DNA from 3 places in the Rhizobium sp. P44RR-XXIV genome. Region 2 is predicted to be linked to each of the others. Evidence: predicted binding sites of a transcription regulator. Region 2 holds the regulator's gene; each other region holds the start of a gene.
The links. Region 2 encodes PhoB, which activates phosphate uptake and scavenging genes when phosphate is short. Its sites were predicted from a motif close to TGTCATNNANCTGTCAT; they were not measured.
Positions count from the first base shown of each region.

Region 1: BSK43_RS08800 (inorganic phosphate transporter) is a predicted target of PhoB. The motif match lies at 1,830-1,846, and genes of this name have one in related genera.
Region 3: BSK43_RS21250 (esterase-like activity of phytase family protein) is a predicted target of PhoB. The motif match lies at 1,301-1,317, and genes of this name have one in related genera.

Region 1 is NZ_MPVZ02000025.1:698,035-701,310, forward strand. Features, by position in the region: gene BSK43_RS08785 (CbtA family protein) at 1-597, shown strand, start outside; gene BSK43_RS08790 (hypothetical protein) at 599-1,255, shown strand; gene BSK43_RS08795 (hypothetical protein) at 1,293-1,631, opposite strand; gene BSK43_RS08800 (inorganic phosphate transporter) at 1,894-3,276, shown strand, end outside.
Region 2 is NZ_MPVZ02000025.1:288,766-292,041, forward strand. Features, by position in the region: gene BSK43_RS06730 (aspartate aminotransferase family protein) at 1-483, opposite strand, end outside; gene BSK43_RS06740 (GcrA family cell cycle regulator) at 910-1,458, shown strand; gene phoB (phosphate regulon transcriptional regulator PhoB) at 1,637-2,320, opposite strand; gene phoU (phosphate signaling complex protein PhoU) at 2,352-3,065, opposite strand; gene pstB (phosphate ABC transporter ATP-binding protein PstB) at 3,117-3,276, opposite strand, start outside.
Region 3 is NZ_MPVZ02000028.1:851,931-855,206, reverse strand. Features, by position in the region: gene glmS (glutamine--fructose-6-phosphate transaminase (isomerizing)) at 1-371, shown strand, start outside; gene BSK43_RS21255 (DUF502 domain-containing protein) at 550-1,251, shown strand; gene BSK43_RS21250 (esterase-like activity of phytase family protein) at 1,481-2,977, shown strand; gene recG (ATP-dependent DNA helicase RecG) at 3,020-3,276, opposite strand, start outside.

The sequences.
Region 1 (3,276 bases), 410 kb from region 2:
CCGGAACCCGAAATCGTCAGTCGCGCTACACAAGCCGGCCCTGGCCTCCTCACGGGAGCTATACTCTTTTCGACGGCGATCGGCGGATTGTTCGCGCTGGTCTTCTCCTTCGTCTACGGCCGCATCAGCCCCCTCGGCGCGCGCGGCACCGCGGTCTTGCTCGCAATTGCCGCTTTCGTGACGATTTCGCTCGTTCCCGATATCAAGTATCCGGCAAATCCGCCGGCAGTCGGCAATCCCGACACGATCGGTGCCAGAACGGAACTGTTCTTCATCATGATCGCCGCCTCGATCGTCGGCATGATCGTTGCGATCGGGCTTGGACGCCGGCTGGCGGCGCGCTACGGATCATGGAACGGAACGATCATCGCCGGCATCGGCTATATCGCCTTCATCGCGCTGATCCAGTATCTGCTTCCGTCCGTGAACGAAGTGCCCGAACAGTTCTCGGCGGTCGTGCTCTGGAAGTTCCGCGTCACATCGCTTGGCATGCATGTCATCCTCTGGACGACACTCGCTCTCGGCTTCGGCGCCTGGGCGGAACGCGAGCTGCCGCAGACGCGCTATCGCAGCAACGCGACGCTGCGCCGCGCCTGAAATGGCATATCTGCCGCATCCCGCGCACGCCACCGTGCGCGGGAAACGCCGACTGCAAAGCGGCGTCTTGTTCGCCGTGATATGCCTCATTCTATCGAGCTGGCCGACGCTGCTTTCGGCTCACGGCGGCTCTTCCGGGAGCCAGGCCGGCATCCCTATACCAAGCCTCACACATGGTGAAATGGCCGTGATCGCGCCCTATTACGGGCGGATCATTGCGATTGCCGAGGATGTGTCCAATACCGACGAGACCTTTCGCCGACTGCTGAATTTCGCCCAAATCCAGCGCGCCTATTGTCTCTGGGGCATGATGCCCGGCAGCGTCAGCGACGAGGAAAGCCCGTTCAACGAATGCTCGCATGCCTATCTCGCCGCCGCCAAGGCGGTGTTGCTGAAGATGCGGACGATGAAAGGCGATACGGCTTCTGTCGATGATCTCGCCTCAGAGGTCGATGCCGCGCTCGTGCGCAACAATCTGTCGCTTGTTCTCTGCCAGTTCAGCAGCGAAAATTTCAACACGGCCGATCTCATCCGGCCAAAGCCGGCCAACATCATCCGTCATGCCCAAAGTCTTCTGGCAATCCTGTCGGTCCTGCTGGCGATCGGCGCCGGACTATGGCTGACGGCACGGGCTTTACGGACCGAACCTCACCCATAAAAAAACACCGCCGCTGAACGCGGCGGTGTTTCTCAATTTACCAGTCGCGATGGCGATCACGCCAGCGATCCCTGCGCCAGCCACCATCACCACGCCAGCCGCCATCACCACGCCAACCGTCGCGATGACCGTGCCAACCCCATGGCGGCGGCCGGTGATAGCCCCCACCCCAGCCATAACGCGGCGGCGGCGGCCCCCATCTGTTCCGGCGGCATTCACCCCAACGGGTCACATGCCAGCCACGACCGCAGGCATAGTCGACTTTCACAATCGGCACCGCGGCAGTTGTCCCGACAGCCGGTACAGGCATTGCTTCTGCCGAAGATACAGCCAGGCCACCAAGCAAAGCAGCGATGGCAAAAACGGACGATCTCATTTTGGTGGTCCTCTAACCAAGTCCCTTACAGACTGGATTTAAAGCCCTGGCGCATGAACGCGGGCTGAACCGAAAAAGGCCATTTAACGGCGGAAACAAGATTGGTTTCGAGACAGATCACTCGACCGGGAGCTGTCGATACCGATCCCTTGCGACCCATTTCTGCTTGCTGGCCCGGGATATCAGGCCCTCTTCGCGCGTCACGAGAGTTTCATGAACGGGGCTTACACCAAACCTATCGTTTGCCATAAAGGAGTTCTGGATGGTCGACCTCGCTTCCAACAGTTCAGAGGGTGGCAATACCAATCACCCAATTCACGGCGCCAGCGGCTCGGCAAAATGGTTCTTGCCGCTCTTTGGCGTGGTCATTCTCGGCGGCCTTGCCTATGTGGGCTACGCGCTTGGCAGCGATCTCGCCGAAGCTGCTGCCGTTCCGTGGATTCTGCTTGGTCTTGCCCTGCTGATCGCGCTGGGTTTTGAATTCGTCAACGGCTTCCACGATACGGCCAACGCCGTGGCAACGGTCATCTACACGCGCTCGCTGCCGGCTGAATTTGCCGTCATCTGGTCCGGCTTCTTCAATTTCCTTGGCGTTCTCACCTCTTCCGGCGCCGTCGCTTTCGGCATTCTGGCGCTCCTGCCGGTCGAACTCATCCTGCAGGTCGGCTCCGGCTCGGGCCTTGCCATGGTCTTCGCCCTTTTGACCGCCGCCATCATCTGGAACCTCGGCACCTGGTATCTGGGCCTGCCCGCATCGAGCTCGCATACGCTCGTCGGCTCCATCATCGGGGTCGGTCTTGCCAATCAATTCCTGGCGCCCGCCGGCTCCGCCACCAGCGGTGTCGACTGGTCACAGGCAAGCAGCGTCGGCATGTCGCTGCTGCTGTCGCCGATCATCGGCTTCGGCGCTGCCGCTCTGCTGCTGCTGGTCGCCAAGGTGCTGATCCGCAACAAGGCGCTTTACGAAGCTCCGAAGGGCAATGCACCGCCGCCGCCGTGGATCCGCGGGCTGCTGATCTTCACCTGCACGGGTGTCAGTTTTGCCCACGGTTCGAATGACGGCCAGAAGGGCATGGGCCTCATCATGCTCATCCTCATCGGCCTCGTCCCCACCGCCTTCGCTCTCAACAAGACGCCCGACATCAACTATCTCGAGGCTTACAAGGCCGCTTCGGCACAGGTCGAGACGGTACTTGGGAAGTATGTGAAACCCGGTGTGACCGCACCTGCCGATCCGAAGGCAGCCGTCAGCGATGCCGTGAAGAGCAAGACCTGGTCGGACGCGACGACGCCGGCATTGCAGGCCTATATCCACGCAACCAGCACCGAGATCGCCGCCTATCCAAGTGTCGAAAAGCTGCCGAACGGTCTTGTCAGCAACGTTCGCAACGACATCTACCTCATCGGCGAAGCGTTGAAGCTGATCGACAAGCAGAAGCTGTTGCCGATGAGCGCCGACGACCTGAAGGCGGTGACGCAGTATCACGCTGCCGTCGACAACGCGACGAAGTTCATTCCGCTCTGGGTCAAGGTTGCTGTGGCGCTGGCGCTCGGCCTCGGCACCATGGTCGGCTGGAAGCGCATCGTCGTTACCGTCGGCGAAAAGATCGGCAAGACGCATCTGACCTATGGCCAGGGCGCTGCC
Region 2 (3,276 bases):
TACCTGATCGAAGCCGGGAGCCTTCGGACCGAAGCCTTCGATATATTTTTCCTGGCCGCCGGCCGCGATCGTCGCGATGGTGCGGCCATGGAAGGCACCTTCGAAGGTGATGATATGAAACTTCTCAGGATGCCCCTTGGCGAACTGATAACGCCGCGCCGTCTTGATGGCGCATTCCAACGCTTCGGCACCCGAATTCGTAAAGAACACCTTGTCGGCGAAAGTGGCTTCCGTCAGCCGCTTCGACAGCTTTTCCTGGCCAGGCACCTCGTAGAGGTTGGACAGATGCCAAACCTTGTCAGCCTGCGCCTTCAGCTCGGCGACAAGATGGGGATGAGCATGACCGAGCGAATTGACCGCCACGCCGGCTGCAAAATCGAGATAGCGTTCACCGCTTTCAGTGATCAACCATACGCCTTCGCCTCGCTCGAACCGCAGCGGAGCTCGCATGTAGGTATCATAAAGCGGCGCGGTCTCGGCCATGGCCATATCTCCTCGATCACAACTTTAAGGACCAATCGCTTCGTTTTTACGAAAGGGGTCCGAAAAAATCAAAAATGCCGCCTTGCGGCGGCCCGGTCACTATTGTTGTTTTGCACCGCGATGTCAACAAAACTGGCGCTTTAGCAGGTGCGAGAAAGTGCTTGCGCGCAAAAGGGATACGTTCGGCGCCGCATATTGCAGAAATGCCACGCCCGGACAGCAAGTTGGGGAAAACCTCGAAATCGATTCCTCAAGATTCCCGCGACTCTTGTCACGGAGTCTGCCTCACACTAGGTTAAAAACCAATTGCTAGACTGCATGCGGCGGAACTAGTCACCACAATTTTAGAGCGTTTCGTGCCTCGATCCCCATGCGAGGCAATGGTGAGGGATTCTGCCATCGGAAACGCGACAGCGGAGACAGGGCATGAATTGGACAGACGAACGCGTCGAGAAGCTGAAAAAGCTATGGTCCGAAGGGTTGAGCGCCAGCCAGATCGCGGCACAGCTCGGTGGCGTCAGCCGTAACGCCGTTATCGGCAAGGTGCATCGCTTGAACCTTCCCGGCCGAGCGAAGGCTGGCGGTACGACGGCGGCGGCTCGCACGCCGAAGCGCAGCGCCACGGCGCCGCGGGCTTCGAACTATCAGGCGCGCGTCGCAACCCGCACGGTTACCCGCCAGCAGGGCGCAACCATGCTGAAGGAAGAGGTCGAGATCGATACGGTCAACGAGATCCAGTATCGCCCGGCTGCCAATGTGGTCGTTCCAATCTCCCGGCGCCTCGGCCTGACGGAGCTGACGGAGCGCACCTGCAAGTGGCCGGTCGGCGATCCCCTGAAGGACGATTTCCACTTCTGCGGCAACGAGAGCCCGGATTCATCGCCCTACTGCACCTACCATCAGCGCCTGGCCTACCAGCCGGTGCATGAACGGCGCAGGCCAGCTCAGCGCGCGGCTGAGACACTTCATCACTGAGATAAAGAAACGGGCCCTTTGGGGCCCGTTTTCTGTTTCCGCCGCGACTGCATAATTCCTTAAATCGGAACCGATTTGAGGGAAAATTATGCAGAATTCTAAGATATTACAGCGACCTTAACGCGTCTTGAAAGACGCGTGGCGCTGTAATGTTGAGTGCCTGATCGGGTATTCCCGCTCAGGCCTCCATGGAGTAGCCCGCGCCGCGAACGGTGCGGATGACATCCTGCATATTGGAGAAGTTGAGCGCCTTGCGCAGGCGACCGACATGCACGTCGACCGTGCGTTCGTCGACATAGATATCATGCCCCCACACGCCGTCGAGCAGTTGCGAGCGCGAGAAGACGCGGCCCGGCGAGGACATCAGGAATTCCAGAAGACGGAATTCGGTCGGTCCCAGCCGCACTTCGCGGCTCTTGCGGTGAACGCGGTGCGTCTCGCGGTCCAGCTCGATATCGCCACAACGCAACACCGTGGAGAGAACCTCCGGACGGGCGCGCCGCAGCATCGCCTTGACGCGAGCCATCAGCTCGGGTGTCGAGAACGGCTTGACGACGTAATCGTCCGCGCCAGTGGAAAGACCGCGCACGCGCTCGCTTTCCTCGCCGCGGGCCGTCAGCATGATGATCGGCAGGCGCTCCGTCTCCGGCCGCATGCGCAGCCGGCGGCAGAGCTCGATGCCGGATACACCGGGGAGCATCCAGTCGAGGATCAGAAGATCGGGAATGCGCTCCTGGAGACGCAACTCGGCTTCATCGCCTCTGAGGATCGTGTCGACCTCGAAGCCTTCGGCCTCGAGATTGTAGCGCAGCAGAACGCTGAGCGCTTCCTCGTCTTCTACAACAGCAACTCTCGGAACCATGCGCCTATGGTCTCCTTTCTTCGCTTTCGGATTATTCCGTCACTGCGCCGACGGTATTGGCGGTATCGTCCTTCGGGCGCTCGCCTTCGGGCTGAGCACCCGTCGCCATGTAATAGATCGTCTCGGCGATGTTGGTGGCATGGTCGCCGATGCGCTCGATGTTCTTGGCGCAGAAGAGAAGATGCGTGCAGGTGGTGATGTTGCGCGGATCTTCCATCATGTAGGTCAGCATCTCGCGGAAGAGCGAGGTGTACATCGCGTCGATTTCCTCGTCGCGTTCGCGGATCGACACGGCCTTGTCCGGCGAGCGTGTGGCGTAGACGTCGAGGACTTCCTTGAGCTGGCTAAGCGCCAATTCGGAAAGGTGCTCGATGCCACGAGCCAGGCGACGCGGAACGCCCGTACCCTGCACGGCGATGACGCGCTTGGCGGTGTTCTTGCCGAGGTCGCCGACGCGCTCCAGATCGGAAGCGATACGGATCGAACCCATGATCTCGCGCAGGTCGGCAGCCATCGGCTGACGACGGGCGATGGTGACGATGGCCTTGTCGCCGACTTCCCGCTCGGCATGATCGAGGATGACGTCGTCGGAGATGACCTTCTGCGCAAGACCAGTGTCGCTCTGGACCAGCGCCCGAACGCTGTCGCTGACCATTTGCTCGGCCAGGCCGCCCATTTCCGCAATACGGCGCGTCAGGAACTTCAGGTCTTCGTCATAGGCAGAGAGAATGTGAGTGGAGACCATTTTTCTATCCTCAAGGTGAACTGTGTGAAAGGAGCCGCGCGCACGGCATCATCAACCAAAACGGCCCATGATGTAATCCTGCGTGCGGAAATCGTCGGGATTGGTGAACATCTTATCGGTATCGTTCTCCTCGACCAGATGGCCGAGATGAAACATTGCGGTACGTTGCGACACGCGGGCTGCCTGCTGCATGGAATGCGTGACGATGACG
Region 3 (3,276 bases), on a different contig from region 2:
AGGAAATCTCGTATATTCATGCCGAAGGCTATGCCGCCGGCGAGCTCAAGCATGGGCCGATTGCGCTAATCGACGAGAATATGCCCGTCATTGTCATCGCTCCGCACGACCGCTTCTTCGATAAGACGGTTTCCAACATGCAGGAAGTGGCGGCACGCGGCGGACGAATCATCTTCATCACCGATGAAACAGGTGCCGCTGCATCGACACTGCCGACGATGGCGACGATTACTCTGCCTGTCGTTGACGAGATCATCGCGCCGATCATCTTCTCGCTGCCGATTCAGTTGCTTGCCTATCATACCGCCGTCTTCATGGGCACGGATGTGGATCAGCCGCGCAACCTCGCCAAATCGGTGACGGTGGAGTAGGGCCTCGCTCCATTTGCGCCCGGTGGTCACGTCGTCGTGAGAGGAAGCTCCGTTCGGCGCGGCGGGATGACTGCCGGGTTGTATGCCACATCGATTTCTGGCACTTTTCCTTAAGGAGAGGTTGGGGGAGGATTTGCCTGATAGCGGTAGGCGGCGGAATGGAGTTTTCGAACGGCACATGACTGAGAAACTCATCAAGATGTCCGTGACGACGCGGATCAGAAACAATTTCCTGGCCGGCCTCATCATCTGCGCTCCGATCGCCATTACGATCTGGCTTACCTGGTCCGTCGTCCATTGGGCAGACAGCTGGGTCCGCCCCTATATTCCCGCGCGGTACGATCCTGAGAGCTATCTGAACTTCGCTGTCCCAGGCACCGGCCTGGTGATCGCGATGATCTTCATCACCATCGTCGGTTTCCTGGCCAAGAACCTGATCGGGCAAAGCATCGTTCGTTTTGGCGAGTCGATCGTCAATCGCGTGCCGCTCGTGCGAAGCATCTACAAGAGCGTCAAGCAGATCTTCGAGACGGTGTTGAAGGAGCAGGGCACTTCTTTCAAAAAGGTCGGTTTGATCGAATATCCAAGCCCTGGCCTCTGGTCCATGGTGTTCATTTCGACGGATGCCAAGGGCGAGATTGCCTCGAAATTTAATGCCATGGGTCACGATATGGTCGCAGTGTTCCTGCCGCCGACACCGGTGCCGACAGCAGGCTTCCTGGTTTTCGTTCCGCGCGAAAAGATTACGGTGCTCGACATGGGGCCTGAGGACGGCGCGAAACTTTTGATTTCCGGCGGCCTGGTCTCGCCGGAATACAAGGAGGAGCTTGTTGCCGCGAAGGGCTTGCGCGCGCCGGTTCCGATGAAGTCTCTGACCTAGAAACGGCCATTCCCGCAGCTCGTTGACGATCTTCGCGCGCAGCGCGAATTGTCATGCGCCTATCATGTTGACACCTTAGATCGTCGATGGGGACAGGCAATCGGATGTATCTCATCATTGAATGCTCGGTGCTTGGGCGCCGGGCGATTGCTGTTCGACGCAAGGCTATGGACCAAGCCGAGGATGATGCCGCTGTCTCCACAAGGGTTTTCATCAGGAGGATATTGCCTTGAAATATATGCGTTCGAAGAGCCTGCCGCTGCTGTCGGCAGCACTTGCCACATTTGTTTTCGCTGCGCCGGTCGCAGCACTTGCCGATACTTCGGTAGCCGTTCAGGGCGTAACGCTCGTCAACAAGGGCCGGGTCGCCATCGGCCGCATTCCGGCCAGCCAGCGCGACAAGTTCGGCGAGACCTTCGGCTCGGGCTCGGGCATGTCGATCGACACCAAGAACTGGGTCCGCAATGCCGACGGCACCTACAAGGGCTCGCTGTGGCTGCTGCCGGATCGCGGCTACAATGTTGCAGGCACCACCGATTATCGCGCACGCCTCAACACGATCGATATCCTGCTGACGCCGGTCGCTCCCGGTGCAACGCCGCCGGCCGGCAAGGAGCAATCGGGTGTCGACGCCAAGCTTGCTGACACATTACTTCTGAAGGACGACAAGGGCGTCGAGGCGACCGGTTTCGATCCGGCCAATGGCACCCGCCATCCTGAAGGCGGTATGCCGTTGCTGCCCGAAGCGCCGAACGGCAAGATCTCGCTGGACAATGAAGCGATTGCCCGTCTGCCCGATGGCACGATGTTTATCAGCGATGAATACGGCCCCTATATCTATCGCTTCTCGGCGGATGGCCGGATGCTGTCGGCCACGACACCGCCGGATGCATTCCTGCCGATGCGCAATGGCGCCGTGAATTTCTCATCGAACAATCCAGGCCCCGGCGAAGCTGCGCCCGATCCCAAGGATCCGACCAGCGGACGTCAGAACAACCAGGGCTTCGAGGGCATGTCTCTCACCCCTGACGGCAAGTTCCTGATCGCCGTACTGCAGTCGGCGACCCGCCAGGATGGCGGCGATTCCAGCTCGACGCGGCAGAACACGCGCGCGCTTGTCTATGACGCTTCCGATGTCGCTCATCTGAAACTGGTGCATGAATATGTCGTACCATTGCCGGTTTTCACCAATGAGAAGGGCAAGACGGTCGTTGCGGCCCAGAGCGAGATCGTGGCGCTTTCGTCGACGAGCTTCCTGATGCTGGCGCGTGACAGCGGCAATGGTTATGGCCAGAAGGGCGACAAGTCCCTCTACCGCAGCATCGACATTGTCGACGTCTCCGCCGCCACTGACATTGCCGGCAGCAAGTTCGATACCGGCACATCGGTCGCGCCCAAGGGCGTTCTCGACCCCACGGTAAAGCCGGCGGCCGTCAACCAGTTCATTGACATCAACGATAGCGCCGATCTCGCACGTTTCGGCCTGCACAACGGTGCTCCGAACGATCGCAGCAATCTTTCGGAGAAGTGGGAAGCGATGTCGCTTGCCAGCGTTCAGGACCCGAAGCTGCCGGACGATTACTTCCTGTTCGTCGCCAACGACAACGACTTCATCACCCAGGATGGTTTCCAGGTTGGAGCCGCCTACAAGGATGATAGCGGCGCCGATGTCGACACCATGTTCCAGGTGTTCCAGGTGACCATTCCCGGTCGTGCTGGCAAGTAAGCCTTTTGAAGGAGGATGGGCGCGCTGACCGCGTCCATCCAGTCATCCGGCTCGCAGGAAACGGATCGCCTCATCTCGGCGGAAAAGATAGAGCAAGGTGCGTATCGCCATGCCGCGCTCTCCGGTCAGTTCCGGATCGCGCTCGATGATATAGGCGGCATCCTTGCGGGCGATTTCCAGAAGATCGGCATGAGCTTCCAGGCTGGCGATGCGAAAGCCCGGCGTGCCGGACTGGCGCGTGCCCAGAAGCTCGCCTTCACCGCGCAGCTTCAGATCCTCCTCGGCGATACGGAAGCCAT